3 regions of the Tessaracoccus palaemonis genome follow, and region 1 is predicted to be linked to each of the others. Evidence: riboswitches for the same ligand, from Rfam matches in the RefSeq annotation. Region 1 holds a riboswitch; each other region holds the start of a gene.
The links. Region 1 has a riboswitch for cobalamin ahead of KDB89_RS03835 (DUF4430 domain-containing protein). Riboswitches for the same ligand answer to the same signal wherever they lie in the genome.
Positions count from the first base shown of each region.

Region 1 (2,255 bases):
GTGATCGCCAGCGAGTCGTCGGCGGGTGCGCCGACGGTGACGGCGACGACGCCGCTGCGCTTGGACGCGCCGTAGCGCGCGCTACCCGCGTCGATCGCGTCGTAGGTGACCTCGACGATCGCCTCGCCGGCCTTCTCGGCCGTGAGGGTGGCCCAGCCGGGGTAGGTCGGGTCGGGCTCGATGGAGACGACGTCCTCGCCGGAGACCACGGTGTAGTGGTAGTCAGGTTCGATCATGTAGTTGCTGACCACGTCGCTGACGATCTGCCAGGGTGCGCGGAAGCTGGCCAGCGGGAACGTGTCCCCGACGCCGAGCTGCAGGTCATTGTCGCCGTTGACGTTCAGCAGGACGGCGGCGTCGTCGATGGTGCCGTAGGTCCCGGTGCTTCCCGTGTCGGACGGGTCGCCGTCGGGGAAGGTGATGTTGACGTCGTTGAGGTTCTTGATCCAGTTGGCCTGGGTGATTCTTCCGGGCTGGGTGACCCGGTAGGTGACCGTGCCGTTGGTCGTCGGCACCTGGAAGCGGTGCGTGGTGGTGCCGTCGCCGTTGTCCGTGGCGTAGGCCTCGTCGATAACGGTCTGGGCGTAGTTCTTGTTCTGCCTCAGCAGGGTGACGGTGGCGTCACTGGGGGCGGTCAGCCCGAAGTTCGACGCCGGGACGGTGGTGAGCGCCGTGATCGAGTCGGTGACCTGTGCCTGCGTGGCCGTCGGGTTGACGGCGACGGTGCGGGCGGCGGTGCGCTCGGCGGCGGTGGCCGTCGACGAGGGAGCGTCGACGATCGTGCGGATCAGCTCGGTCTTGTCGACCTGGTCGAAGTAGGGCGGAGAGCCCCAGCAGGCGTCTGCCAGCCCCAGGTCGCAGCCGTAGCCGTACAGCGTGAACTGCCAGCGGATGACCTGCCCGTCGGTGACGGTGAAGGCCCCGGCGCCGACGTCGGCGGTGGTGTTGTCGACGGTGTACATCCAGCCGGACATGCCGTTGAAGTCGAACGCCCCCAGGGAGCCGTCGCCGTTGGAGGCGCCGAGCTCGAAGCCGTCCTGCTCGGTGATGTAGGAGGGGACCGTCGGGGTGAAGGAGTCGTCGACGCCGATCGTCTGGAGGTAGAAGCCGGAGTCGGTGGCCGTGCCGCCGTATTCCGCGTCGATGTCCGCCGCCTCCAGGGCATCGAGGGTGGCCTCTGCGGCCGTGGCGCCGTCGGCGACGGTGACCTTGACGGGCTCGACGAAGTAGCCCTGCCCAAGGTTGTAGCCCTCGACCGTGACGTAGACGCTGACGTCGTCGGCGGCCCAGGAATAGGCGGGGGCGATGCCCAGGAGCAGCGCCACCGCGGCCAGCATTGACCAGATCGTCCTCGATCTGTGCCGGGAACCTGCGGCCCGGTGTGTGTCCAACATGGTTGACAGTGCCTCTCCCGCGGTATGCACGGAGGCGGCTGCCTGCCCGTTGCGGATCCGCGACAACGAAAAAGGTGAAGAGAATGCGGCCAGGCATTCCGACTTCGCCAGTTGGCGTCACGGCTGCGGGTCAGTGCCGGATTCACACCGGCTTCCCCTGGGGCGCACCCAGAGCGGTTGCTCACACGCAACCTAACAGAGCCGTCCGCTGTTGCGCATCCCCCAGTTTCCGCCGCGCAGTTTGCGTGGATCGGCTCCGGCAAGGGGAAGCGGGTGTTATGTTGTGCGTAGTCAGGAGAGGGAAAGCCGGTGTGAATCCGGCGCTGACCCGCAACCGTGAGGACGTCGAGGCGTCCGAGCCGGACCACCTGTCCCGACGTTTCCGCCAAGTACTACATCCGTCGCGGACTGCGGATGGGCCAGCGCTCCTCTCGCGCCGCCTGCACGCGCAGCCTCGTGACTGAGAGGTTTCGCCCCATGTCTTTCATCAGACGATTGTTCCTGCCACTGCTCACGGCGGTGGCGGTTCTCTTCGGTTCCGTCCTCGTCGCGGCCCCCGCCCGTGCCGACGAGGTCATCTCCGACCAGGCCTCCATCACCAAGGCTGCCGACTGGATCGCCCAGCAGTGGGCCGACGGCACCTACACGACCGGCGACGCCGGCCTGCTGGCCGACGGCATCATGGCGCTGGCCTCCGCCCGCCAGCACCACGACACGATGGAGGAGATGGTCGCAGGCCTGGAGCAGGTCGGCCCCACCTACGTCATCAATCGCGCCGACGCCCTGGCCAAGGTCATCCTGACGGCCGACATCGCCGGCGTCGAGGACCCGGCCCACTTCTTCGGCCCCGACCGTGACCTC
Region 1 covers NZ_CP079216.1:868,045-870,299, forward strand. The annotation lists gene KDB89_RS03835 (DUF4430 domain-containing protein) at 1-1,325, opposite strand, end outside; cobalamin riboswitch at 1,466-1,609, opposite strand; cobalamin riboswitch at 1,652-1,785, shown strand; gene KDB89_RS03840 (hypothetical protein) at 1,872-2,255, shown strand, end outside.

Region 2 (2,255 bases), 430 kb from region 1:
CCGCGTGGCCGAGGTCATCGGGGACTGCGACGAGCTCGCCGAGGTCGTGATCGACCGGTACCGCGAGGCGATGCCGGAGGCGGCCGCGGAGGGGTCGCCCGCCTACGTCGCGGGGCTGCTGCTGACCGGCCGCCGCGTCGTCGTGGTCGGCGGCGGCGTCGTGTCCACCCGCCGCGTGCCGAAGCTGCTCGCGGCCGGGGCGCGGGTCACGCTCGTCTCCCCGACGGCCACTGGGGCGCTGGCGGCCCTCGCGGCCGCGGGGGACATCGCGTGGGAGCGCCGTGAGTTCGCGGAGGGCGACCTTGAGGGCGCCTGGTACGTGCTGGCCGACACCGACGATCCGGGCGTCAACGCCCGCGTCGTGGCCGAGGCGGAGCGGCGCCACACCTTCTGCGTGCGCGCCGACGACGCGGTGCAGGGCACCGCGTACACGGCCGCGTCGCGGGGCGTCGGGCACCTGACGGTGGCGGTCGTCGGCGACCGCAACCCGCGTCGCTCCCGGCACGTGCTCGAGGCCATCGTGGGCTCCGAGGACGTGCGGCAGGCGATCGCGGAGCCCGTCGGGCGGTCCTGAGAGTCCCTCAGTCCTGCCGGGAGGTGTTGGTCAGCTCGTCGGTGCTCGCGATGGCGTTGACCGCGGCGACCGTCATGGCGCTGCCGCCACGGCGACCGCGCACGACGAGGTACTCGAGGGCGAGCGGGGACCCGATCAGGGCCTCCTTCGACTCGGCGGCGCCCACGAAGCCGACGGGGATGCCGATCACCGCGGCCGGTCGGGCGCCGGTCTCGGCGACGACCTCCAGCAGCCGGAACAGCGCCGTCGGGGCGTTGCCGATGGCGACGACGGCCCCGTCGAGCCGGGGGGCCCACGCGTCGACGGCGGCCATGGTCTTGGTGATGCCGCGGTAGGCGGCGTCGCGGGCGATCGCCTCGTCCTTGATGTGGCAGATGACCTCGTTGCGCGCCGGCAGCCGCGACGAGATGATGCCGGTCGCCACCATCGAGGAGTCGCACAGGATGGGGGCCCCGGCTCGGAGGGCGGCGTTGGCCGCCGCGACGACGCCTGGGGTGAAGGCGACGTCGTCGGCGATCGAGGGGTCGCCGGCGGCGTGCACCATGCGCACGACGGCGCGGCTCACGTCGGCGGGGAAGCGGGTCAGATCGGTCTCGGCGCGGATGATCCGGAAGGACTCCTCGTAGATCTCGGAGCCGGTGCGCAGGTAGGGGTTCGACACGTGCGCCACCCTAGAACACGCTTAACCCACCCCGCCTTGCGGGCCGCATTACGACGTGCTGTAGTTGGTTCCACAACCACAGAATCGTTCGGAAGAGACGCCAGGAACCCGGGGATGATCCGGGACGGTCGCGCCACTGTGAGCCGCCCCACGGGGCGGAAGTCAGGAACTGGCCTTCTCCGAGCCTTGACCGCCGGGACGCGTAATCCCGGACAAAGGAGTTCGGCGATGCATATCGCTGAGGGATTCCTCCCTCCCCTCGAATGCGCGGTGTGGTACGCCGCGTCTGCCCCCTTCGTCGTGCACGGCGCCCGCGCCGTGATCCGCAAGGCCAAGGAATCGCCGGAGAACAAGCTGCTGCTCGCGGCCGCCGGCGCCTTCACCTTCGTCCTGTCCGCCATCAAGCTCCCGTCCGTGACCGGCTCGTCGTCGCACCCGACGGGCACCGGAGCCGGAGCCGTGCTCTTCGGGCCTCCCGTGATGGCCTTCCTCGGCACCATCGTCCTGCTGTTCCAGGCGCTGCTGCTGGCGCACGGCGGCATCACCACGCTGGGCGCCAACGTGTTCTCCATGGCGATCGCCGGCCCGTGGGCGGGCTACGCGTGCTGGAAGCTCGTGAAGAAGTTCGGCGGCCCCATGTGGCTGGGTGTCTTCCTCGCGTTCTTCTTCGCCGACCTGGTCACCTACGTCGTCACCAGCTTCCAGCTGGCCATCGCGTACCCGGACGAGGTCACCGGACTCCTCGGGGCCGCGGCCAAGTTCCTGGGCATCTTCGCCGTCACGCAGATCCCGCTGGCCGTCGCTGAGGGAGTCCTCGGCATCCTGCTCTTCGGATTCTTCGCGCGTGTCGCGCCCGACCAGATGATCCGCCTGGGCGTCATGCCCCAGACCGAGAAGGCGGCCGCTCATGTTTAAGCGCAAGGACTGGTTCATCGGCCTGGCCCTGCTGGCCGTGATCGTCGTCATCTTCGTGTTCAGTTTCGCGATGGCCCCGCAGCCCGCCGAAGGCGAGGAAGGGTT
Region 2 covers NZ_CP079216.1:1,298,720-1,300,974, forward strand. The annotation lists gene KDB89_RS05830 (CbiX/SirB N-terminal domain-containing protein) at 1-574, shown strand, start outside; gene KDB89_RS05835 (precorrin-8X methylmutase) at 582-1,235, opposite strand; cobalamin riboswitch at 1,284-1,427, shown strand; gene KDB89_RS05840 (energy-coupling factor ABC transporter permease) at 1,464-2,150, shown strand; gene KDB89_RS05845 (energy-coupling factor ABC transporter substrate-binding protein) at 2,143-2,255, shown strand, end outside.
Region 2: another riboswitch for cobalamin. It lies ahead of KDB89_RS05840 (energy-coupling factor ABC transporter permease); the one in region 1 lies ahead of KDB89_RS03835 (DUF4430 domain-containing protein).

Region 3 (2,255 bases), 420 kb from region 1:
TCGTCGTGCTCCGCGGCCAGCCGCACGGGATGCTCGAGGCCGGCGAGTACACCACCGGCCGCCGCCACCTGGCCGAGGCCGCGTTTGCCGCCTACGAGGAGCTGGCCCGCGAGCATGAGCTCGTCATCTGCGAGGGCGCCGGGTCGCCGGCGGAGATCAATCTCAGGGTCGGGGACTACACGAACATGGGCCTGGCCCGGCAGTTCGACCTGCCCGTCGCGCTCATCGGCGACATCGACCGCGGGGGGGTGCTCGCCTCCATCTTCGGCACCTGGGGCCTCCTCGACGACGCTGACCGCGCGCTGCTCGCCGGCTACATCATCAACAAGTTCCGCGGGGACGAGTCCATCCTCGCGCCCGGCCTCGAGGAGATCAGCCGGCGCACCGGCCTGGCGGACTTCGGCACCCTGCCCTGGCTGGAGGGGGTCTGGATCGACGGGGAGGACGCCCTCGAGGTCGGCCGCTGGCGCCACGACGCCGCGGCCACGACCCCGGACGACCTGACCGTCGCCGCAGTCCGGCTGCCGCGCATCTCCAACGCCACCGACGTCGACGCGCTGGCCCAGGAGCCGGGCGTCGACGTGGTCGTCACCGTCGACCCGCGCGAGGTCGAGAGAGCCGACATCGTGGTGCTGCCCGGCTCCCGCTCCACGCTGGGCGACCTGGCCTGGCTGCGGTCGACCGGCATCGCCGACGTCATCGCGGCCCGGGTCGCGGCCGGCCGGCCGGTGCTCGGGATCTGCGGCGGGTTCCAGATGCTCGCCCGGACCATCGACGACCCCGTCGAGGGCGACGGGATCGCCGACGGCCTCGGCGCGCTGCCCGTCGACGTCGTCTTCCACGCCGACAAGGTGCTCGGCACGCCGTCCGGCTCCTGGCGGGGCATCCCCGTGGACGGCTACACCATCCACCACGGGCGGCCCGTGATCGACCCCGGCCACGAGGACTTCCTCGGCGGGGTGCACGGGGGCACCGTCTGGGGGACCATGTGGCACGGGGCCTTCGAGTGCGACGACTTCCGCCGCGCCTGGCTCGTCGCCGCCGCCCGTGAGGCGGGCCGCGACTGGACCCCCCGGGAGGCCGGGGTGGGCTTCGCCGGGCTGCGCGAGACGATGATCGACACGACCGCGGACGCCATCGAGGCGCGGATCGACGTCGACGCCCTGCTCGGGCTCGCCCGTTGAGAGACCCCGGCTGGGCGTGACCCGCGGGCCAGTGCCAGACTGGCCCCAACACCAGCATGAGGTGCCGAGGAACCCGGTGTGAGTCCGGGACGGTCCCGCCACTGTGACCGCGCGCGAGCGCGGGAGTCAGGCACTCGCCCGCATGCGCCATCACTGAGGGCGAGAGACCCAGGAAGGCTGGCACACATGCCGCTCACGCACATGCGCCCGCGCCTCATCGGCATCGGCGTCGGCCCGGGCGACCCGGACCTCATCACCGTCAAGGCCATCTCGGCGCTGTGCGCCGCCGACGCCATCCTGGTGCCCGCTACTGAGGTCTCGGGAGACGGCCCCGGCCGCGCGGAGCAGATCGTCGTCTCGGCGGCTCCGGAGGTCGCGCACGCGGTCGTCCGCGTGCCGTTCAGCATGGCCGACCGCAGCGGCGTCACCGACCGTCGCCGCGAGGCCTGGCAGACCTCCGCCGACGCCGCGCTCGCCGCGTACGCGCGTGGCGCCCGCACCGTCGCCTTCGCCACCGTCGGCGATCCCAGCGTCTACTCGACCTTCTCGTACCTGGCCGCCTACGTCGCCGACCGCGTCGAGGACCTCGCCATCGAGGTCGTGCCGGGCATCACCGCCATGCAGGCGCTGGCCGCCGAGTCCCGCACCCCCCTGGTCGAGGGCACCGAGACCCTGGCGCTGGTGCCCGTCACCGCCGGGCTCGACGTGCTCGGGCGGGTCCTCGACACCGTCGACACCGTCGTCGCCTACAAGGGCGGACGGCGGATGCCCGAGGTCGCGGGCCAGCTCAGGGAGCGCGGCCGCGACGCCGTCGTCGGCATCAACGTCGGCCTGGAGCAGCAGGAGCTGTTCGGCCTCGACAGGCTCGAGGCCGACCGGAAGGTCGGGTATTTCAGCACGGTGATCGTCCCCGCGAGGCGGGACGGTCAGGAGACAGGAGGCAGGCTGTGAAGCGCGGCAAGGTCATCTTCGTGGGAGCCGGCCCCGGCGCCGACGACCTCATCACGGTGCGCGGCGCCCGCGCCATCGCGCAGGCGGACATCGTCATCTGGGCCTCCAGCCTCGTCCACC
Region 3 covers NZ_CP079216.1:1,292,707-1,294,961, forward strand. The annotation lists gene KDB89_RS05810 (cobyric acid synthase) at 1-1,184, shown strand, start outside; cobalamin riboswitch at 1,208-1,340, shown strand; gene cobI (precorrin-2 C(20)-methyltransferase) at 1,371-2,135, shown strand; gene cobM (precorrin-4 C(11)-methyltransferase) at 2,132-2,255, shown strand, end outside.
Region 3: another riboswitch for cobalamin. It lies ahead of cobI (precorrin-2 C(20)-methyltransferase); the one in region 1 lies ahead of KDB89_RS03835 (DUF4430 domain-containing protein).